DNA from 3 places in the Rhodococcus antarcticus genome. Region 3 is predicted to be linked to each of the others. Evidence: riboswitches for the same ligand, from Rfam matches in the RefSeq annotation. Region 3 holds a riboswitch; each other region holds the start of a gene.

Region 1 (7,409 bases), 560 kb from region 3:
GGGCGGCGGCACCGAAGACCGCGGCGGCCTTCAGCGTGCTGACGTGGTGGCGGGTGGCGTCCTGCTCACGGCTGGTGCGGGAGTGTCCTCGTGGCTTCGACTGGCTGTCAGGGGCTTCGCCGCTGTTGGCCCAGGGCAGGGCCCGTACCGCCCGTTGGGTGAGGACGAGCCCGACGACCCAGATGAGGGTGATGAGCAGGACGTCGGGGGTGAGACGGAACGCGACCAGGGTGGCCGGGAGCTGGGTGCCCATGATCACGGCGACCAGGACGGCGACGACGACGGCCCCTTCGATGACCAGGGTGAGGCTGGCGGCCTGGTAGGTCAGGGGTCGGCGCTCCCGGACCCCGAAGGCGTCCAGGGCCACCAGCACCACCGTCTGGATGGCGATCCCACCGAGGACGTTGCTCACCGCGACGTCGAGCTGTCCGCTGGCCGCGGCGCTGTAGGTGATGGCGATCTCGGGGAGGTTCGTGGCCACCGCGAGCAGGATGAGACCGCCCAGGGCCTGCCCGAGGTGCAGCCGCTCGGAGAGGATGTCGGTGTTGTTGGACAGGAAGATCCCGGCCACCCAGATGGTGGCCGCGCACCCGACGAACACGAGCAGGTCCGCCCAGAACGGCAGGGCCGGCAGGATGTTCACCGGTCGTACCGTCCGTCGTCACCGTGGCTCATGGCGTCAGCTCCTTCTGGTCAGGAGGGGTGTTGGGTGGGTGTCGGGATGGTCGGTCAGGCGCTGCGCACGGGCGTGCCGCGGTGCCGGTCACCCACCAGGCGTGCCGTCCTGATGCGCCCGGTACCACGGGGGTGCGGTGCAGTACGGAGATGCGGCACGACAACTACTACCTTCCAGTGGTCGCCGTTGCGAAACGAAGCAGCTCGAACGTCAGCCTGCCGAGACCAGCGGCGCACCGACTCGACGCTGATACCGAGTCGGCGGCTACTCGGCGAGGGCCAAGTTGCACGGCGGGCGACCCGCACGACGTCACGCTCGAACTCCTCAGGAACACTTCCGGTACGAGAGACATCCTTTCTGCGGGAACACATCCCACGGATCGAACGTCAACCGAACCTGCAGTGGACCCGGGCGTGTCGGGGAGATCTTCCCGGGGCCCGTACCGCGGCCACCGTCTGGCGGCAGTCAGTCACCCGAGAGGCCACGTCGGCCGGTGCTTGACCGGCCGCATGTTCATGCGGTCGGCTTCATGCGCACGAATACGAGCGTATGAGACACCTGCTTGGTAATGACGTGGCAGCTAACACCAGCGGCCCGAGCACGTCGGCGCCTTTCGTCGTGGCCGCTGCTGCCTGTGGCGACTGCGTCGCAGCTAACCGGTGAGTAGCCGAAGCCAGGCGTCGATGAGCCAGGTGCGGAATCGGTCGGGTGTCCACCCGCGGTCCAGGACCAACAGCGCGTAGTACTCCGAGCTGTTCATCGACCAGATGACGTCAGCGACATCCTCGAGGCTGAGGTCGGCTCTGAGTGTCCCGGTCGTCGCGAGGTCCCCCGCCAGCTCCCGCATATTGCGGGCCCGCCGTTCGGACACCTCCCGCCAGAGCACCGCCAAGTCCTCCTCGCCGGCCGCCGCTTCCCGAAGCACCAGAAACAAGGGGGCGAGCCGCGCCTGGATCGCGGTCACCGCCGCCGCGTACACCGCCAGCTTCGCCGCCAGCGTCGGGGCAGCCCGCATCGTGACGGCATAGTCGCGGTCCCGACCCGGGACCGGCGAGGGACCGCCCGACAGCGCGGTCTCGACCAGCTCACGGAACAGCTCCGGCTTCCTTCCGACCGCCGCGTAGACGGTGTCAGAGGACACCGCCGCGCGGCGGGCGATCGCCGCGACGGTCGTGGCCCGGTAGCCCCGGGCCAGGAACAGCTCCCGGGCCGCGACCAGAATCCGCTGCCGGTTCGCCGCCGCAGCGCCACGACGCGTCGAGCTGTCGTAGCGACGCCTGTCCCCCGACGGGGCGTTGACCTGCTCCGACACGAGGCCTACCTTCACCAGTATTCGTCCGACAGTGTGCCGGGCCGATCATAGGTGGTGGCGGCAATGTCCGAACCCAAGGTGATGAAGCCCGACGACGGTGGGGTCGGCCGGGTCGTCTTCCGCGAGCCCGGGACAGCCCGGGCGACCTGGGCAATGCAGTCCCTCTTCGAGCACCTCCTCGAACCCGAGGAAGGCGTGCACGTCGGGGTCGCCCTCGTCACGCAGCCACCGGGCGTCGCCACCCCCCTGCACCGCCACACCCAGGAGACCGAAGCGTTCTACCTCCTCGACGGCCGAATGGACTACCTCGCCGGGGACGACCTCTACACCCTCACCGCCGGCTGCTTCCTGCACCTGCCCCGCGGGCTCCCCCACGCGTTCCGCATCCGCGGCGACACCCCCGCCCGGTTCCTCGCCCTCACCGCCCCCGCCGGCCTCCTCCACCTCTACGACGAGGTCGGGATCCCCGCTACCGAACGTCGGCTGCCCGGCGCCGACGCGCAGACCCCCGAGCAGGAGATACCCAAGTGGGTCGAAGTCGGACCCCGCTACGGCCTCGAGGTCGTGGGACCCCCCATCCCCGCTTGAGACCAGCCGACCCGCAGCAGCCCGCCGCTACCCGGTGAACGCACCGCGTTCCCGAACCCGCCGCAGCTCCAATACACACTCGCGCCTGTGCCATAAGAGACCCTGAGCGGCGCATCCGGCACGGGCCGCCGGCTGCGATGTGGTCGGCTCGCGACGGAGCAGCTGCTCGCGACGGCGCCCTGATTTTTGACGCACTGCTGCGGGTGTGTCACTGCGGCGGTGGGTCGGGAAACTGGCAGCAGACCCTGCTGTTGGAGCTTGACCCGTAGGAGCGGGTGTCGAGCTTGGTGGTGGTTTGGGCGACGGCGGGGTCGTGGCGGTGGTTGGGCTTGGTTCTAGTGTCGTGAGATGCCTGGTGATGGCGTTGGCTCGTTGGTGGGTTCCTATGCCTCGTATTTGCTTCGCCATGAGCTCGTCGCGTTGACCGAGGAACTGGTGAGCTTGATCGGCGCCGCGGTCCCGGACTACGCGGATTTGAGTGCGGTCAGCGAGGCGGAGCTGCGTTTGTCGTGTCAGCTGAACTTGGGGGTGGCGCTGGCGGAGTTGGCTGGCACTGCGCCGCTGGTTGATTCCTTGGCCACTCCTCAGCATGAGACGGGGCAACGTCGGGCTCGTCAGCGGTTGCCGTTGGAGTCGTTGCTGCACAGCTATCGGCTCGGTGGTCGGGTGCTGTGGCAGGGACTTGTGCGCCGGGCTGCTCAGGGTGGTTCACCGCGTGAGCACCGGCAGCTTCTTGATGAGGCGTGGATCTTGTGGGAGGTCATCGACCGGCACTCCTTCATCGTGGCCCGTGCCTACCGTGAGGAGCAGGGCCGGTTGCAGCAGCGGACCCAACGCCGCCGCTCCGCGCTGCTGATCGCCCTGCTCGAGGGGCACGGTGTCGACGCTGAACTGGCGCAGGACGCGGCCTCGGTGCTGGACATGCCGCTGCGCGGGCCGAGGTTTGTGGTCGTGGCCGCCATGGACCAGGCACAGACGGACCCGGCGCCCTCAGCGGACCGGGTCCTGGACGCGGCGGGCTTCTCCGCGGCGTGGGCCGTTCAGGCCCGGCAGGAGTCGGGCCTCGTGTGTTTGACCCCTGAGCAGAGCCTCGACGACGCCGTCGCGGTCCTGACTGGCGCCGCGGTGGGGGCGGTCGCGGTCTCCGGGGTGGTCGACCGGTTCGATGAGGTCGCCGCCGCCTACCGGCTGGCGGAGCTGACGCTGCAGACCTTGCCTGCGGGATACGTCGGGGTTGCCCTCGTCACCGAACACCTGCCGCAGGCCTTGCTGGCCGCGGCCAGCGACGTGACCACGGTGCTGGTCCAGCAGACCCTCGGCGCGGTCCTGGAGCTGGGCGAGGTAGAGCAGAGGACCTACCTCAACACCTTGCAGGTGTTGCTCGACTGCGACGGGTCCTACGTCGCTGCGGCACGTGAGCTGTTTTGTCACCGCAACACCGTGTTGCAGCGGGCCAAGCGACTGCAGTCACTGACCGGGTATAGCTTGTCCTCTCCCACCGACCGGCTGCACCTGCACCTAGCCCTGCTCGCTGTCCGCAGCGGGCACCACACCCCGCCACCGGTGGGCAAGCACCCCGGGCACTGACCAGCCACGAGCAGCGCTCGGATGTGCGCGGCGCACACCCGCCGACGCGTTGTGCGGTGCTGTGGTGACCCAGATCACGTGTTCGGGGGTGCAGGGTGACGGTCCCCGGGCATGCTCGGGCTTAACGCGGGCCATCCGGTTCCCGCTTCCCTCCCTGGAGTTGTCATGCGCCGAATCGCTTCCATCGTTGCCTGTGCCGCCCTCGCCGGCGCGGGCATGGTCAGCGCCACGACCCCCGCGGTCGCGAAGTCTTTCGTGACGTCGCCGTACGTGGCGCTCGGGGACAGCTACTCCTCCGGTGCCGGGATCCTCCCGCAGGTTCTCGGGTCCCCCCCGGCGTGCAGCCGCTCCCAGGTGAACTACCCCCATGACGTCGCGGCGGTCACCCAGCCGGCGGCGTTCACCGATGTGACGTGCAGTGGCGCCAAGACCTCGGACTTCTTCACCTCGCAGAGCGCCGGGGTGCCGCCGCAGCTCGACGCGGTGAACGCGGACACCCGCCTGATCACCATGACCATCAGCGGCAACGACGGAGGTGTCTTCGTGAACTCCTTCTTCGGCTGCGTCACGGTTGATGCCGGCCAGGTCTATGGCAACCCGTGCCAGCAGAAGTACGGCACGACGTTCGTCGACACCATCAACAACCAGACCTACCCCGCCCTGGTCAACACGTTGTCCGCGGTCCGCGCGAAGGCCCCGCACGCGAAGGTGGTCATCCTGGGCTACCCGCAGATCCTGCCGCCCGTCGGAGACCCGTCGTGCTACCCGTCCATGCCCTACTCGATGGGTGACGTGCCCTGGCTGGTCAACCAGCAGCAGGTCGCCAACGACGCGGTGCGCCGCGCCGCCGAGGCGACCGGCGCCCACTACGTGGACACCTCCACCCCCTCCGCCGGACACGACGCCTGCGCCGCGCCCGGGACCCGGTGGATGGAGCCCGTGACCAACCCGGTCAACGCTGACCCGGTGCACCCCAACGCCGACGGCGAAGCCGCCATGGCACGAGCGACCCTCACCGCCATCAGCTGACCCCCGGGCAACGCAACACCACGTGCGCCGCCCACACCAGTGGTCATCCACGTCCGTGCACACCGAGACGACCCCCAGGTTCATGACCTGGGGGCCGTCTTCGTCTCCGCCGTCGTGCGCCGCGACCCCACGCCCCCGCCCCAGCGCTGCCTTCGCCACCCCATCACCTGCGGGTGCTAACAAGATTCGGCGTCGAGCAAGCCCGCGATGTGGTGGACGGGCCCGGGTGGAGCCGTTACCTTGACGTGACCTGGCGGGAGTCAGTTGTCCTGGACGGGACGACGACGCGAGGTACCGCCGAGTCGGGCCCTGCGGGGTGCCGAACCGGGGACCCAGGTATGTGGGGTGAATCGACTGCTGCCCTGAGCGGGGCTGTGGTGGTAGGGCCGCGCTTCCCGGCCCGAACCCGTCAGCTGACCCGGTAGGCGGAGGTTGAGGAAGAAGGAGAACACCTCTCATTCCGTCACTGTTGCGTGCCCGCGTCCTGCGCCGCTGCCTCGCGGTGGGCCTCGTCGTCGCTGGCACGACCCTGCTGGGGACGTCACCGGCGGCGTTGGCCGACCCCACGGTCCCGCCCCCCTCCTCCACCTCCGATGCCGAGCAGCAGCTTCGGGAGATCAGCCACCAGGCGGAGGCTGTGAACGAGCAGGTGCTCGTGGCCCAGGAGGACCTCGCCGCCAAGCACGGTGCTGAACGCGCCGCCCAGGACCAGGTCACCGTCGCCGGTGTGGCCCTGGATCACGCTCGCGCCACCCAGTCGGAGTTTCAGGGCACCGTGGACAGCCTCACCGCCGCCCGCTACCGGGGTGCCCGGCTGGACTCGATGACCGCACTGATGCTGAGCAGGTCCCCGCAGGAGCTGCTCGACCAGATGGCGGCCCTGGACATGCTGGCTGCGGACACCACCATTCGGGTCGCCGCGTACAACGCCGCCGCGCAGCAGGCCACCCAGGCCCAGTCCGACGCGGCGACCGCTGCGCGGGCCGCCTCGGACGCCTCCGCCGCAGCGCAGGTCACCACACGGGACCTGGCCGCCAAGAAGGTCGACCTGGACCGGGAAGCCACCCAGGTGCGCGTCACGCTGGCGTCGTTGACCGCGGCGCAGCGCGTCAGCTATTTCGGCCCCACAGCCCCCGCCGGCTATGTCGCCCCTGCGGCCCCCACCGGTCACGTCGCCCCTGCGGTCCCCGCTGGCCAGGTCGCCGTCGCGGTTTCCGGCGTCGGTGCCCTCACCCCCGCGGGTTCGGGCGTCGGTGGCGCCGCTCTGCAGGCGGCGTTGAGCAAGGTTGGCAGCCCCTACGCCTACGGTGCCAACGGCCCGAGCGCGTTCGACTGCTCCGGGCTGGTGCAGTGGTCCTACGCGCAGGCCGGGATGAGCTTGCCGCGCACCACCGGCGGCCAGGCTGGGGTCGGCACCGCCGTCTCGCAGGCCGACCTGCAGCCCGGTGACATCGTGATCTTCTACAACGGTGGGCATGACGGCCTCTACGTGGGCAACGGCATGGTCGTCCACGCTCCCACCGAGGGCGACGTCGTCAAGGTCGCCCCGATGCAGTACATGCCCTTCGCGGGCGCCCGCCGCCCCTAAACCGCCCCATGCCCTTGCCGCCCCGCGGACCCCGGCAGCGCACGTGCGCCTACGTCCCGACCGGCGCATCTCAGTGCCAGATCCCGGGACACCACGACCGGACCGCGAACCACCGCGCGGACCCCGCGCTGCGCGAAGGGCCCGGTTGCCAAAGCAACCGGGCCCTTCGACGTGGGGGAGACGTCAGGACTGCAACCAGATGATGTGCCTCGCAGCGACCACCTCCGTCGTGTTGAGTCTGGACTGTGTTGTGCGCACTCATGCGCTGCCCCGTGCAGCGCCTCAGGTGATCCCTCTGTGTCTGCCGATTTTTTAGCACCGGCCCCCACACGCGTCAACACCCGCGAGGCCCCGCCTTCGCGTCTACTGCAGGTGAGGTGTTGGGGTGGGCGTGCAGCAGCCCCTTCGTTGGGTGTCCACCGCGGGCACCGTGTGAGGGCAGCCAGCCACCCGAGCGATCGTCACCCCGCCCCGGCCGCATGTTCATGCGGTGGCGCTTCATGAGCACGAATACGAGCGGTTGTGGAACACGTCGCGGGCGCGAGTTCTGCTGAGCGGCGGGTTGCACTCCCAGACACATGATTGTGTCATACGATATTCCGATGGCGAGTGACGAGCAGATCCAGGGA
Region 2 (7,409 bases), 810 kb from region 3:
CACGCCCGGGCGCAGGCGTCCTGGGAGCTCGACCTCGATGGCCCCGAACCCGCCCGGGCGGCCGCGGCCGCCGTGCTGCTGGCCGACCCGCGGGCCGCCGAGCTGGTCACCGTGGCGGCCGGGATCGACCTGACCGCAGGCCTGCGCGCGGAGCTCGCGGGCGCCCGACGCGAGACCCGTCGCGTCCTCGGCGAGCTGGAGCGGGTCACGGCCGAGCTCGCCCGGACCCGTGCCGTGCCCGTCTCCGCCGTGGTCGACGACGGGGCGGACAAGCTGCGCCAGCGGCTGCGCGAGCAGGGTCGCCGCCTCCGCGAGGCCACCGACGCCCTGGCCCGGTCCGAGCCGGTCGAGAGCGTCCCGACGGCGGAGCTGGACCGGGTGCGCGTCGAGCGGGACGAGGCCCTGGCCGACGTCGCCGCCCAGCGTGTGCGCGCGGAGCGGGCCGAGGGCGCCAGGGACGTCGCGCTGCGCGCCGACCGGGCGGCGCGCGACGCCGACGAGCTGCGCCTGGCCCTGCTCCTGGACACCCTCGGCGGGGTGGCGGCGGGACTGCGCCACGAGCTCGGGGTGCGGGCCGGGACGACGGGTGCCCGCCCGGCCGACGGGCTCACCGGCGCTGCCGCGTCCATCCCGGCGGGCAGCCGGCTGGGCGACCTCGCGGCCCTGGACCGCGCGCTGGCCCTCACGAACACCCACCTCGTGGTCGACGGGTACAACGTGACCAAGACCGGCTACCCCCAGCTCGAGCTCGTCGCCCAGCGCGACCGTCTGGTCCGTGACCTCGGGCTGCTGGCGGCCCGGACCTCCGCGGAGGTGACGGTGGTCTTCGACGGCGCGGCCGTCACCGCACGCGGTGGGCAGGTGTGGGCCCGCGGGGTGCGGGTGCTGTTCAGCGCGGCCGGGGTGATCGCCGACGACGTCGTCCGCGACGTGGTGGCCGCCGAACCGGTGGGCCGCCCCCTGGTGGTGGCCAGCTCCGACCGCGAGGTGGTCGACTCGGTGCGGGCGTCCGGTGCGCACACCGTGGCGTCGGCCGTCCTCGTCGAGCGGCTCGCCCGGTGACCCGGCCGTCACGGCAGGGCCGCCTGCGCGTTGGACCGGGTGTGACCCTGACCACCCGCGTCGCCGCCGCCCTCCTGGTCGCCGTGCTCGGGGTGGGCCTCGCGCCCGCCGCGCACGCGGCGCCGGTTCCGCGGGCGCAGCAGCAGACGACGCCCGGCAGCCCCGACGAGTTCGGCGTGAGCCCCGACGCGCAGCCCGACCAGCGCGGGGACGACGCGTTCGCGAGCCCGGCCGTCGCCGACCTCCAGCGCCAGGCCACGTCGGTGCAGGACGAGCTGACCACCCTGCAGACCGACGTGCTCGCCGCGCAGGCCACCAGCGACGCCGCCGCCGCCGACCTCGCCGCCGCGGACGCGGACCTGGCCGCGGCCCAGTCCGGGGTGGACTCCGACCAGGGCGCCGTGGATGCCTACACCCGCAGCCTGTGGACCGACCTCGGACCACCCAGCGCGGCCAAGGTGCTGCTGACCGCGGACAGCCCGGACGCGGTGCTCGACGGGCTCGACCTCGTGGCGTCGGTGCGCGAGCAGCAGAACCGGGTGCTCACCGAGGCCATGGGCGTGCGGGCGTCGGCCACGACGGCCCGCGACGCCGCCGCCGCCCGGTCGCAGACCGCCCGGGACGCCGCGGCCGAGCTGGCCACCCGCGAGGGCGACGCGCGCGGTCGGGCCTCGGCGCTCTCGGCGGACCTCGGTCGGGCGCTGTCGGCCGTCGACGCCCAGGTGGTGGCCCTGCAGCAGGCCCAGCAGGCCCGCAACACCGAGACCGCCGCCAACTGGCAGACCTACCTCGACACCCTCGCCGCCGCGGGGATCGCCGCGCCGCCCGCCGCGCGGCTGCGGGACCCCGCGGTGCTGCCCACCGGTCTGCAGCCCCTGGTGAGCAGGTCCACCGGCACCACGCAGCCCGGGGTCGCCCAGGCCACGCTGGGTGGCGGCACGACGGTCCTCGTGCTGTCGGCGGAGGCCCAGCGCGCCGTCACCGTGGCCATCGCGACCCTCGGTCAGCCGTACTCGCCGAAGGGCACCGGGCCCCGCTCGTGGTCCTGCGGCGGGCTGGTGTCCACCACGTCCACCCAGGCCGGGCTGCCGCTGCCCGCGAGCCCCGGCGAGGCCATGGCCACCAGCGTCCCGGTGGACCCCGCCGACACCCAGCCCGGCGACCTGCTCTTCGTCGGCCCGGCCGAGGACGGTGTGCAGTCGGTGGCCTACGTCCTGGACTCCGCGACCGTGCTCACCGCCGATGCCCGCACGACCGCCGTGGTGGTGGCCGACCGGCCCGCCGCCGACCAGGTGCTCGGTGCCGCGCGGCCGTCGCTGGGCCTGCGACCGGCGGTGGACGTCCCGCAGCCGGCGGCCGGACGGGTGCCCCGCAGCTGCGGCGGGGTGGTCTCCACGCCGTCGACCGACGGGTCGCTCGCCTGGGGTGGTTTCCCGAACGGACTCATCCCGGCCTCGGCGCTGTGCGCGGTGGGCATCGGCTCGCACCGGCTGCGCTGCGACGCCGCCCAGACCATCGCCGAGCTGTCCGCCTCGTACCAGGGCCAGTTCGGCTCCCCGCTGTGCATGACCGACTCCTACCGGCCCTACGCCGAGCAGGTGGACCTCTACGGCCGCAAGCCCGCGCTGGCCGCGGTGCCTGGCACCAGCAACCACGGCTGGGGCCTGGCCGTGGACCTCTGCGGGGGCATCGAGAGCTACTCCACGGCGCAGCACGCGTGGATGACGGCGAACGCCGGCGCCTTCGGGTGGGTCCACCCCAGCTGGGCGCGGCAGGGCGGCGACCGCGAGGAGCCGTGGCACTGGGAGTACAGCGGGGCCTGAGCTCGGTGCCCGAGCCGGAACTGTCGGTGCTGGTCCCTAGCGTGCGCCCCAACCCGGCCGGGACCACCCCGGCCACCGGTGAGAGGGAGTGCTCCGTGCACCCACTGCACATCGACTGCGACACCTGCCCGGTCCGCGGCCCCGCCTGCGGGGACTGCGTGGTCTCCGTGCTCCTCGGGCTGCCGGGCACCCGGTCGAGCACCCCGGCGCCGCCCCAGCGGCCCCGCCCGACCGTGGTGCGGAGCGGGAGGCCGTCCGTCGAGCTGGAGGGCGTGCTGGTCGGTGGGGCCCCGCTGCCGGGGGACCTCGACGCGGAGGAGCGCCGCGCGCTGGCGGTGCTCGCGGAGGCCGGTCTCGTGGCGGGCCTGCGGGTGCGGCCGGCCGCGGCACCGGTCTCGGCCCGCCGCGCCGGCTGAGCACGGCGGCCACCACGCCGGCGGGTTCGGCGGCCCGCGGGGGGTCGGGGTCAGCGGGGGGTCGGGGTCAGCGGGCCCTCGCACCGGCAGCAGGGTGGTGTGGCACGGGTCACTTCCGCTGCCCGCTGGCGCGCCGGAGCGCACCGGTGGACACAGCGGCCTCCTGGTCCGTAACCTGACCGAGACCTACCGGCGTCCAGTCGTCCACCTCGGACGACGGCGGAGGTCACCGCCGAATCGACACCGTCGGGGGAGTCGAACCGGGAACCCAGGTTCTCACCGGGGTGAATCGTCGTGCCTGTTGTCGGGCACGAGGTAGGGCTGACTCTTCCCAGCCCGAACCCGTCAGCTAACCCGGTAGGCGGATGAGCGGAAGAAGGAGAACAACGCCCTGTGGCGTCCCAACGACTGAAGCGCGGCCTGCGCGGGGTCCTCGCAACCGGGCTGGTCGCAGCCGGGTTGACGGTGCTCCCGGTCACCCCGGCCCTCGCCGATCCCACGCCTCCCGCCAACGCCTCGGAGGCGGAGAAGCAGCTCTCCGACCTCGGCCACCAGGCGGAGGTCCTCACCGAGCAGATGCACGACGCGCAGATCAGCCTGGACTCCGCCAACGCCGACAAGGCCACCGCGCAGGGCCAGCTCGGGGCTGCGCAGGCCGCCCTGTCCGACGCCCAGGCCCAGCAGCAGCAGTACCAGGGAACCGTGGACACCCTCGCGGCCGCCAGCTACCAGGGCGCCCGGCTGAACCGGCTCTCCGCGCTCATGACGAGCAGGTCGCCCCAGGACCTGCTCGACCAGATGTCGGGCCTCGAGCTGCTCGCCAGCGACACGTCGGCGCAGCTCGCCGTGTTCCAGTCCGCCTCGTCGGCGGCCACCCAGGCGCAGTCCGACGCGCAGGTCGCCACGGACGCGGCCCAGACGGCGGCGGACCAGGCCTCCTCGGTGCAGACCGACATCCAGGCCAAGCAGGCGGCACTCGAGACCCAGACGGCCGCGGTGCGGGCAGCCTTCTCCCGCCTCTCGGTGCCGGAGCAGGTGTCCTACGCCGGAACCCCGGTCCCGGCCGGCTACACCGCACCGGCTCCCGGGTCGGGCAGCGGCCAGGGCTACGCCGCCCTGCAGGCCGCGCTGACCAAGATCGGCTCGCCGTACTCCTGGGGCGCCACCGGCCCGAACAGCTTCGACTGCTCCGGCCTGACCTCCTGGGCGTTCGCGCAGGCGGGGGTGAGCATCCCCCGCTCCAGCGGCGCACAGGCCGGGTCCGGCGCCGCGGTGTCGCGGGCCGATCTGCAGCCCGGCGACCTGGTGTTCTTCTACAGCCCGATCTCGCACGTCGGCATCTACGCCGGCAACGGCATGGTCGTGCACTCCCCGACGTTCGGCCAGGGCGTCAAGGTCGCACCGATGGACCAGATGCCCTACAGCAGCGCGCGTCGCTACTGAGCCAGCCCAGCTCGTCCTGACCAGCAGGCCCTCACCCCGCGCGGGGTGAGGGCCTGCTCGTTCTCCCGCTCACCGTGGTGGCCGGGGCTCTAGCATTGGAGCTCGTGCGGGCGACGGAGGTGACCAGGGGGCTCCTCGCGGCAGCCGTGGCGGTCGGGGTGGTGGCCTCTGCCCTGGTCCTCGGCGGCGGGGCGGTTCCGTCGACCACTGCTGAGCCTGGTCCCGCGAGCTCGGGCACCGTGACCTCGGGCACCGTGGCGCCGGGCACCGTGGCCGAGCTCGGTCGGGCGGTTCCGCGCGCGGACCTCCAGCGCACGGCGGACGTCCAGCGGCTGCTCGGCGTCTGGGCGAGCGCGGTGCGCACCGACGACACGACGGCGCTCGCCACGGTGCTCGACCCGGCCGCCGACGTCGGGTTCGGGGCGGCCGAGACCGCGCGCGCAGCGAACCTCGCCGGTGTGCCGCTGTCGGACTGGGGCTACGAGATCACCGCGGACCCCGCCGCCGTGGTGCCCCCGGACGTGGTCCAGCGGCTCGGCGCCGACGAGGTGTGGGCACCACCGGTCGTGCTGCGGTACGCGGTGGCGGGGGCCGACGCCACCTCCACCCGCAAGCCGGTGGGCCTCGTGGTGGCACGGCGCGGGGACACCTGGCGCCTCGTGGGGGACGCCGACCTGGCCGGCTACGGCCGCACCACGTGGCGGGGACCGTGGGACTTCGGCCCGGTCCTGGTCCGCAGCAGCGCCCAGGGGGTCGTCCTCGGGCACCCCGGACAGGAGGCGGACCTGGACCGGCTGGCCGCCGAGCTCGCCACCGCGGTGCCGGCCGTCACCAGCCTCTGGGGCCCGGACTGGTCGCAGAAGGTCCTGGTGGTCCTCGCGGGCACCCAGCCCGAGCTCGAGGCCCTGGTGGGCAGCGCGTTCTCCGGGGTCGGCGTCGCCGCCGTCACCACCGCCGACGCCGTGGACCGCGCAGCACGCACCGCCACCGGGGTCCGGGTGGTGGTCAACCCCGCCACCCTCGACCAGCTGACCGCGGCCACGCTGCGGATCGTCCTGCGCCACGAGCTCACCCACGTGGCCGCGCGCCCGGTGACGGCCGACCAGGCACCGCTGTGGATGCTCGAGGGCTTCGCCGACTACTCGGGGTACCGGGGCAGCGGCACGAGCACCGACCGGGGTGCGCCGGCGGTGGCCGCTCTGGTGGGCGCCAACGGCCCCCCGGACAGCCTGCCCACCGACGCGGACTTCGCCCCGAGCGACGAGACGTCCCGCGCCGAGCTCGCCTACCAGCTCGCCTGGACGTTCACCTCGTTCCTCGCCGACACCCGGGGCGAGGACGCGCTGCTCGCCGCCTACCGGGCGGTGGCCGCGCAGCCGTCACCGACGCCCGCCCAGCTCGATGCCGAGCTCACCACCTCCCTGGGAGCCACGCAGGCACAGCTCGTCACGGAGTGGGGGCGGTGGCTGGTCGCCAGGGTCGACGGGGGCTGAGCCGGGCGCGCACTACCGTGGGTGCGTGCGACGGACCCTGCTGGTGACCAACGACTTCCCGCCCCGGAACGGTGGGATCCAGTCCTACCTGCACACCTTCGCCACCCACCTGCCGGCCGAGGACATCGTGGTCTACGCCCCGGCGTGGCGGGGGGCCGAGGCCTTCGACGCCGCCCAGCCGTTCGAGGTGGTGCGCCACCGGGGGTCGCTGGTGCTGCCGGTGCCCGACGTCGCCCGGCGGGCGACGGAGCTGCTGCGCTCCCGGGGCTGCGAGGGCGTCTGGTTCGGGGCGTCCGCACCGTTGGGCCTGCTCGCGCCGGCCCTGCGCCGGGCCGGGGCGCAGCACGTGCTGGCGTGCACCCACGGGCACGAGGTGGGCTGGTCCATGCTCCCGGTCGCACGGCAGGCGCTGCGCCGCATCGGCGAGTCGTCTGACGTGGTCACCTTCGTCAGCCGGTACACCAGGGGACGGTTCGCCTCCGCGTTCGGCCCGCGCACCGCCCTCGAGCACCTGCCCTCGGGGGTGGACACCAGCGTCTTCGCACCCGACCCGGCGGCCCGCGCCGAGCTGCGTGCCCGGTACGGCCTCGGCGATGCGCCCGTGGTGGTGTGCGTGTCCCGGCTGGTGCCGCGCAAGGGCCAGGACGTGCTCGTGCGGGCGCTGCCGGCGCTGCGCGCGCGGGTGCCGGGCACCCGGCTGCTGCTGGTCGGCGGCGGTCCGCACGAGGACGCCCTCCGAGCCCTGGCGCTGGCGCACGGGGTGGCCGACCACGTGGTGCTGACCGGCAGCGTGCCCGCCTCCGAGCTCGCCGCGCACCACGCCGTCGGCGACGTGTTCGCGATGCCCTGCCGCACCCGGGGCGCAGGCCTCGACGTGGAGGGCCTCGGCATCGTCTACCTGGAGGCCTCCGCGACCGGGCTGCCGGTGGTGGCCGGGCGGTCCGGGGGAGCACCGGAGACCGTGCAGGACGGGGTGACCGGAACGGTGGTGGACGGCACCGACGTCGACGCCGTGGTCACCGCCGTGGGCGCGTACCTCGCCGATCCCGAGCTCGCTGCCCGCACCGGTGCGGCCGGGCGGGAGTGGGTCGCGCGGGAGTGGCGCTGGGACCGTCTCGCGGCCCGGCTGACCACCCTGCTCGACGGCTGAGGCCGCCCCCGCGCCCTACGTC
Region 3 (7,409 bases):
GTCGGCGGGCGTGCCGGGGGCGGCGTCGCGGGTGCGGCCGAGCGGGGAGCCCTGGGCCAGCGTCGCCAGCAGCCCCGTCCTGGTCTCGTCGAGCCCCGCCACGAGCGCCTCGACGTCGGCACCCAGCAGCTGCGGCGAGGGCCGTCCCACCCGGCCCAGGGTCCGGGGCAGCACCTCGCGGGCCGCGGGCACCACGCGGACCCCGGCCACGTGCTCGTCCGGCCCCCACAGCAGCGCCCGCCGCCGCAGGGCGTCGAGACCCTGCTCGGTCCGGGCGGGTCCCACGTCGTGGCCGAGGAGCTCCGCGACGTCCGCGGGGTCCACGGCCTCGGCGTCGGCGCCGGCGAGCACGAGGGCCTCGAGCACGGTGAGCACGAAGGCGTCCAGCTCGTCGGCCGCGCGGGAGACCGAGGCGCGCAGCCCGGCCCGGGTCGCGAGGACGCCGGAGTCGGCCGGGGGCGGGACGGCCAGGTCGGGGCGCAGCGCCAGCAGCTCGACGAGGACGGGATCGGGCTGACGGGCGAGCGCTGCGGCCAGGCTCTCGGGTGCGGGCATCGCCCCCCAACCTAGTGACCGGCACACCCGTGCGCGGGAGGGCACCCGTCGGGCACACTGTGCCCATGGCCAAGGCAGAGGGCGGCAAGAAGAAGCAGTGGGTCGATCCGACGTGGCCGCAGCTGGCCGACGGTGAGCACCCCGTCACGGAGCTGGCCTCGCCGGTCGCCGGGGGACTGTCCCCGTTCGGTGACCTGGAGTTCCCGCTGGATTCCGTGCCTTACGTGCACCCCGTGACGGTCATCAACCGCTGATCGGTCCTGGCCGACGGCGATAGGGTCCACGAGCACTGTCGCCGATGGAGAGGTCCGCCATGCCCGTTCCCGGTCCCGGTTACTCGATCACCGTCCGGGTGGAGGCGCCGGCCACGGCCAGCGCCGCCGGCGACCTCGTCAGCGCGGTCGGCACCCGCGGCGGGGTGGTGACCGCGTTCGACGTCACCGAGAGCCACGCCAGCACCATCGTCGTCGACATCTCGGCGAACGCCACGTCCGAGGCTCACGCCAAGGAGATCACCGACCACCTCGACACCCTGGACGGCGTGAAGGTCCGCAAGGTGTCCGACCGCACCTTCCTCATCCACCTCGGCGGCAAGATCGAGGTGACCTCCAAGGTCGCGCTGCGCACCCGTGACGACCTCTCCCGCGCCTACACCCCAGGGGTGGCCCGCGTCTGCCAGGCCATCGCGGCCAACCCCGAGGACGCCCGCCGCCTGACCATCAAGCGCAACACCGTCGCCGTGGTCACCGACGGCTCGGCCGTGCTGGGTCTGGGCAACATCGGCCCGGCCGCGGCGCTGCCCGTCATGGAGGGCAAGGCCGCCCTGTTCAAGAAGTTCGCCAACGTCGACGCGTGGCCGGTGTGCCTGGACACCCAGGACACCGAGGAGATCATCCGCACCGTGCAGCTTCTCGCGCCGGTCTACGGCGGCATCAACCTCGAGGACATCGCCGCCCCGCGCTGCTTCGAGATCGAGGCCCGGCTGCGCGAGATGCTCGACATCCCCGTCTTCCACGACGACCAGCACGGCACCGCGGTCGTGGTCCTCGCGGCGCTGCGCAACGCCCTCCGGGTGGTCGGCAAGGACATGAACGACGTCCGGGTGGTCGTCTGCGGGGTGGGCGCAGCGGGCAGCGCGATCATCCGGCTGATGCTGCCGCTGGCGCCCGCGCACGTCACGGCGGTGGACGTGGCCGGCATCGTGCACCCCTCGCGGCAGGGGATGGACACCAACCTGGCGTGGATCGCCGAGCACACCAACGCCGACGGCCAGCAGGGCACCATCGCCGACGCGCTGGTCGGGGCGGACGTCTTCATCGGGGTCAGCGCCCCGGGTCTGTTCGGGGCCGACGAGGTGGCCACCATGGCTGCGGACGCCATCGTCTTCGCCCTGGCCAACCCGGATCCGGAGGTGGACCCCGCCGAGGCGCAGAAGCACGCGGCCATCGTCGCCACCGGGCGCAGCGACTACCCGAACCAGATCAACAACGTGCTCGCCTTCCCGGGCATCTTCCGGGGCCTGCTCGACGCCGGCGCCCGGGACATCACCGACGGGATGATGGTGGCGGCCTCCGCGGCGATCGCGGACGTCGTGGCCGAGCCCAACGCCAGCTTCATCATCCCCAGCGTCTTCGACACCGCCGTGGCCCCCGCGGTGGCCGCGGCCGTGCGGCAGGCGGCCGAGCAGCACCTCTCGGTGACCCAGGCCGCGGCGGAGGCGGACGAGGCGGCCGACGCCTGACCGCCGACGCCCCTGTCACGGCTGCGGCTAGGGTCGGTGGGTGAGCCAGAGCCTGAGTCACACCGACGCCACCGGCGCCGCGAGGATGGTCGACGTCACCGACAAGGACGTCACCTCCCGCACCGCCACCGCCACCGGCACCTTCCGCACCACGGCCGAGGTGGTCGCGCTCATCAGCAGCGACGGGCTGCCCAAGGGTGATGCGCTGTCGACCGCGCGGATCGCCGGGATCATGGCCGCCAAGCGCACGCCGGACCTGGTGCCGATGTGCCACCCGCTGGCCGTCACGGGCGTGACGCTGGACCTGGTGCTGGGGGAGTCGACGGTGGACGTGACGGCCACCGTCCGCACCACCGGGCGCACGGGCGTCGAGATGGAGGCGCTGACCGCCGTGGCCGTCGCGGGGCTCACCCTGCACGACATGGTGAAGGCCGTGGACCCGGCGGCCGTGATGGACGGGGTCCGGGTGCTGACCAAGTCCGGGGGCAAGAGCGGGGAGTGGGCGCGTGGGTAGAGCAGTGGTGGTCGTGGCGTCGAACCGTGCCTCGGCGGGGGTGTACGAGGACAGGACCGGCCCGGTGATCGTGGCGTGGCTGCGCGAGCGCGGGCACGCCGTGGACGAGCCCGTCGTGGTCGGCGACGGGCAGCCCGTCGCGGAGGCACTGCGGACGGCGATCCGGGCCGAGGTGGATCTCGTGCTCACCACGGGCGGCACCGGCATCAGCCCCACCGACGCCACCCCGCAGGTGACGCTGCCGCTGCTGGACTACGAGGTGCCGGGCATCGCGGACGCGGTGCGGGCCTCGGGCGGGGACCGGGTGCCCACGTCGATCCTGTCGCGCGGGGTGGCCGGGGTGGCGGGTCGGACGCTGGTGGTGAACCTGCCGGGATCGACGGGCGGGGTGAAGGACGGGCTGGCGGTGCTGGACCCGGTGCTCGCCCACGCGCTCGACCAGCTGCAGGGGGGTGACCACCGGTGAGCCCCCAGGAGCCTGGAACCCCGCGGGTGGCCCGGGCGACGGTGACCACGGACGTGCTCAGCGTGGCCGAGCACGAGGCGCTGGTGGCCGATCCCGCCGCCGGGGCGACGGTGAGCTTCGCGGGCGTGGTGCGCGACCACGACGACGGCAGGGGCGTGGACGCGCTCGACTACTCCGCGCACCCCAGCGCCGCCGCGCTGGTGGCCGAGGTGGCGGCGGAGGTCGCCGCTCGGGTGCAGGGGGTCCGGGCGCTGGCGGTCAGCCACCGGGTGGGGCCGCTCGCCATCGGGGACGTCGCGCTCGCCTGCGCCGTGTCGGCCGACCACCGCGCGGCCGCGTTCGAGACGTGCGCGCTGCTCGTGGACGAGGTGAAGGCCCGCATCCCGGTGTGGAAGCGCCAGCAGTTCGCGGACGGCACCCAGGAGTGGGTGGGCTCGGCCTGACCCGGACGCACGACGACCCCGGCACGGGGGTGCCGGGGCCGTCGAGGTGGAGCCGCGGATCAGAGGGTGAGCGTCTCACCCGGGAAGATCAGGTCGACGTTCTCGACGACGTCCGTGTTCTTCTGGAACAGGGCCTGGTAGCCGCCCTGCACGCCGTGCACCTGGGCGATCTTGGAGAGCGTGTCGCCGGCGACGACGGTGTAGTCCGCACCCGCCTTGGGGGGCGAGACGACGTTCGCCGTGCCGGAGGTGGCCGTGGTGGGCGCCTCGGCGACCTTCGGAGCGGCCTGCTGCTTCGGGGCCGCCTGCTGCTTCGGCGCCGGCTGGGCCTTGGGGGCCGGCTTGGCCTTCGGGGCTGCCTCGGCGGGAGCCGCCGACACCGCGGGGGCGGAGGACGTGTTCGCCGCGCCGAGGCCCTTGCCGCACACGGGCCAGGCACCCTTGCCCTGGCTGGCCAGGGTGCGCTCGGCCACGGCGATCTGCTGCGCCTTGGACGCGAGGTCCGCGCGCGAGGCGTACTGGGTGCCGCCGAAGGCCGCCCAGGTGGACTGGGAGAACTGCAGCCCGCCGTAGTAGCCGTTACCGGTGTTGATCGACCAGTTGCCGGTGCTCTCGCACTGCGCGACGGCGTCCCATTGGCCGGTGGACGCGGCCTGGGCCGGGGCGGCCGCGAGGATCAGGGGGGCGCCGAGGGCGATGCCCGCGATGGCGGCCCGGCCGAGGTGGCGACGGGTCGTGCCGGGCTTGCGGTGACGGCCGTGAGTGGTGCTCATGCTGGGTGGTTCCTCTCCGTGCGCCTGCGAGGTCAGCTGTCGGGTTCGGGCTGAGAGGTCGCCCGGCCGCACGGTTGTGCGGCTTCACCCCGAGGCCGAGCGCGTGCTCGGCCGGTCGTCCGACGATCCGGACGTGGGTCCCCCGTCCCTGCCCCTGGTGGTTCTCGTCGGGGCACCGGTGGGTTCCCGCGGGGCAGGGTTTGGCGCAGCGGGCCGGTGTGCGGCCTGTGGTTCGGCCGGGCCCGACCGTACGTACCCACCCCGGTCGTGTCAGGTCGGTCGTGCAAACAGGTCACGGCTCGGTAACGCGCGGGAGACCCCTGGCGATCTGGGTGTCTGTGCAGGTCACGGGCCTGCGGGACCGCGAGGTGAACAGCAGCTGGATGCCGTGGGGTGTGACCCAGATCACGAAAACGGCGTGTGGGCCACGTGTGCCCAGGCGCTCCTAGCCACCCGCGAAGGGGGGCAGCACGTCGAGCACGGAACCCGGGCGCAGGAGGTCTTCCCGGTCGCGGACGGCCACCTCGTCGTGCAGGAACGAGCAGCGCAGCAGCACCCGGGCGAGCTCGGGACGGCCCTCCCCGAGTGCAAGAACGAGGTCGGCCACGGTGGCGCCCACGGGCAGGGACCGCTCCTCGACGTCCGCACCGGCCGCGGAGCGCGCGGCCGCGAAGTGCCGCACCGTGACCGTCAGCAGGTCGGTGGTGCTGCCCGCGGGGTTCGGGGCCACGATCAGCCCCCGATCGCGCTCATCGGCCGGGTGGGCTGCAGGAAGCTCGGGTCGTTGATGCCGTGCCCGGGCAGCTTGCCCCACATGGCGTCCTGCCAGCGCTCGGCGATCTCGCGGTCGTCCGCCCCGCCGCGCAGCAGCGCTCGCAGGTCGGTCTCGCCGTTGGCGAACAGGCAGTTGCGGATCTGGCCGTCGGCGGTGAGGCGGGTGCGGTCGCAGTCCCCGCAGAACGGACGCGTGACCGAGGCGATGACGCCCACCGTGGCGGGACCGCCGTCGACCAGCCAGCGCTCGGCCGGAGCCGCGCCCCGGGGCTCGGTCGCGGGCGTGAGGGTGAAGCGGGTCGACAGCGACTCGAGGATCTCCTCCGCGGTGACCATGGTGTCGCGGCTCCAGCCGTGCTGTGCGTCCAGCGGCATCTGCTCGATGATGCGGAGCTCGTAGCCGTTGTCGAGGCAGAGCTGGAGCAGCCCCGGTGCCTCGTCGTCGTTCAGCCCGCGCTGCAGCACCGCGTTCACCTTGACCGGGGCGAGGCCCGCGGCCTGCGCGGCCGCCATCCCGTCGAGGACGTCCTGCAGCCGGTCGCGACGGGTGATCTTCGCGAAGCGCTCGCGGTCCACGGTGTCCAGGGAGACGTTGACCCGGTCGAGTCCGGCGGCCTTGAGCGCAGCCGCCTTGCGCTTGAGCCCCAGGCCGTTGGTGGTCAGCGAGAGCTCCGGGCGCGGGGTGAGCGCCGCGGCGTCGGCAAGGATCTCGGCGAGGTCGCGACGCAGCAGCGGCTCGCCCCCGGTGAACCGGACCTCCTCGACGCCCATGGTGGTCACCGCGATGGCCACGAGGCGACCGATCTCCTCGCGCGTGAGCAGATCGGTGTCGGCCATCCAGTCCAGCCCCTCGGCCGGCATGCAGTAGGTGCAGCGGAGGTTGCACTTGTCCGTCAGGGAGATCCTCAGGTCCGTGGCGGTGCGGCCGTGGGAGTCGACGAGCCGGGACGTCTGCGGACGTGCGGGGTCGCGACCCGGCGCGGTGCTCGGGAACGGGATCCCTAGTGCAACGGTCGTCATGTCGTCAACCTTACGGGCGTCGTGCGTGGTGGGCGGAGGGGTCAGGCGGTGGCCGGCCGGGTGCGCGCGGCCACCTCGCCGTGGCGACCGAGCTCCTGGCGAGCGACGGTCCGCAGGTGCACCTCGTCGGGGCCGTCGGCCAGGCGCAGCGTGCGGGCGGAGGCGTAGAAGCCCGCGAGCGGAGTGTCGTCGCTGACCCCGGCGCCACCGTGCACCTGGATGGCCCGGTCGATGATCCGGCACGCCATCCGGGGCGCGATGACCTTGATCGCGGCGATCTCGGTGGCAGCTCCGCGGGCGCCGTGCTGGTCGATCAGCCAGGCCGTCTTGAGCACGAGCAGGCGAGCCTGCTCCACCTCGATGCGGCTCTCGGCGATCTGCTCGCGCACCACCCCCTGCTCGGACAGCGGCTTGCCGAAGGCGACGCGCTCGGTGGCCCGGCGGACCATGAGGTCGATGGCGCGCTCGGCCATCCCGATCAGGCGCATGCAGTGGTGGATGCGCCCGGGGCCGAGGCGGGCCTGGGCGATGGCGAAGCCGCCACCCTCCTCGCCGAGCAGGTTCGTCACCGGGACGCGGACGTCGGTGAACCGGAGCTCGGAGTGCCCGTGCTGGTCCTGGTAGCCGAAGACGGGCAGGTGCCGCACCACCTCGAGGCCCGGGGTGTCCCGCGGGACCAGCACCATGGACTGCTGGGTGTGCCGCGGCCCGTCCGGGTCGGTCTTGCCCATCACGATGAAGATCGCGCAGCGCGGGTCCGCCGTGCCGGAGATCCACCACTTGCGGCCGTTGATGACGTAGTCGTCGCCGTCACGGACGATCGACGTCTCGATGTTCGTGGCGTCGGAGGAGGCGACCTGCGGCTCGGTCATGGCGAACGCGGACCGGATCTCGCCCTCCAGCAGGGGGGTGAGCCACTGCTCCTTCTGGGCCTCGGTCCCGAACAGGTGCAGCGTCTCCATGTTCCCGGTGTCCGGTGCCCCGCAGTTCAGCGCCTCGGGGGCCATGTTCGGCGACCAGCCGGTGATCTCCGCGACCTGGGCGTAGTCGACGTTGGTCAGGCCCGAGACCGACGGGAGGAACAGGTTCCACAAGCCGAGGCCGCGGGCGGTGTCCTTCAGCC

The links. Region 3 has a riboswitch for cyclic di-AMP ahead of RHODO2019_RS14210 (transglycosylase family protein). Riboswitches for the same ligand answer to the same signal wherever they lie in the genome.
Region 1: it holds a riboswitch for cyclic di-AMP, as region 3 does, so the genes downstream of both, RHODO2019_RS16945 (C40 family peptidase) here and RHODO2019_RS14210 (transglycosylase family protein) in region 3, are expected to answer to the same signal.
Region 2: it holds a riboswitch for cyclic di-AMP, as region 3 does, so the genes downstream of both, RHODO2019_RS10050 (NlpC/P60 family protein) here and RHODO2019_RS14210 (transglycosylase family protein) in region 3, are expected to answer to the same signal.

Annotation. Positions count from the first base shown of each region.
Region 1 covers NZ_CP110615.1:3,468,778-3,476,186, forward strand. The annotation lists gene RHODO2019_RS16920 (sodium:calcium antiporter) at 1-643, opposite strand, end outside; gene RHODO2019_RS16925 (TetR/AcrR family transcriptional regulator) at 1,329-1,988, opposite strand; gene RHODO2019_RS16930 (cupin domain-containing protein) at 2,052-2,576, shown strand; gene RHODO2019_RS16935 (PucR family transcriptional regulator) at 2,925-4,163, shown strand; gene RHODO2019_RS16940 (SGNH/GDSL hydrolase family protein) at 4,329-5,192, shown strand; cyclic di-AMP (ydaO/yuaA leader) riboswitch at 5,478-5,635, shown strand; gene RHODO2019_RS16945 (C40 family peptidase) at 5,662-6,780, shown strand; gene RHODO2019_RS16950 (ribbon-helix-helix protein, CopG family) at 7,383-7,409, shown strand, end outside.
Region 2 covers NZ_CP110615.1:2,099,788-2,107,196, reverse strand. The annotation lists gene RHODO2019_RS10065 (NYN domain-containing protein) at 1-1,062, shown strand, start outside; gene RHODO2019_RS10060 (D-alanyl-D-alanine carboxypeptidase family protein) at 1,104-2,885, shown strand; gene RHODO2019_RS10055 (hypothetical protein) at 2,981-3,301, shown strand; cyclic di-AMP (ydaO/yuaA leader) riboswitch at 3,522-3,678, shown strand; gene RHODO2019_RS10050 (NlpC/P60 family protein) at 3,695-4,744, shown strand; gene RHODO2019_RS10045 (hypothetical protein) at 4,849-6,237, shown strand; gene RHODO2019_RS10040 (glycosyltransferase family 4 protein) at 6,263-7,387, shown strand; gene RHODO2019_RS10035 (AMP-dependent synthetase/ligase) at 7,403-7,409, opposite strand, start outside.
Region 3 covers NZ_CP110615.1:2,907,771-2,915,179, reverse strand. The annotation lists gene RHODO2019_RS14240 (helicase-associated domain-containing protein) at 1-555, opposite strand, end outside; gene RHODO2019_RS14235 (hypothetical protein) at 621-809, shown strand; gene RHODO2019_RS14230 (NAD-dependent malic enzyme) at 869-2,296, shown strand; gene moaC (cyclic pyranopterin monophosphate synthase MoaC) at 2,382-2,810, shown strand; gene RHODO2019_RS14220 (MogA/MoaB family molybdenum cofactor biosynthesis protein) at 2,803-3,276, shown strand; gene RHODO2019_RS14215 (molybdenum cofactor biosynthesis protein MoaE) at 3,303-3,719, shown strand; gene RHODO2019_RS14210 (transglycosylase family protein) at 3,779-4,492, opposite strand; cyclic di-AMP (ydaO/yuaA leader) riboswitch at 4,520-4,637, opposite strand; gene RHODO2019_RS14205 (MoaD/ThiS family protein) at 4,938-5,222, opposite strand; gene moaA (GTP 3',8-cyclase MoaA) at 5,225-6,286, opposite strand; gene RHODO2019_RS14195 (acyl-CoA dehydrogenase family protein) at 6,328-7,409, opposite strand, start outside.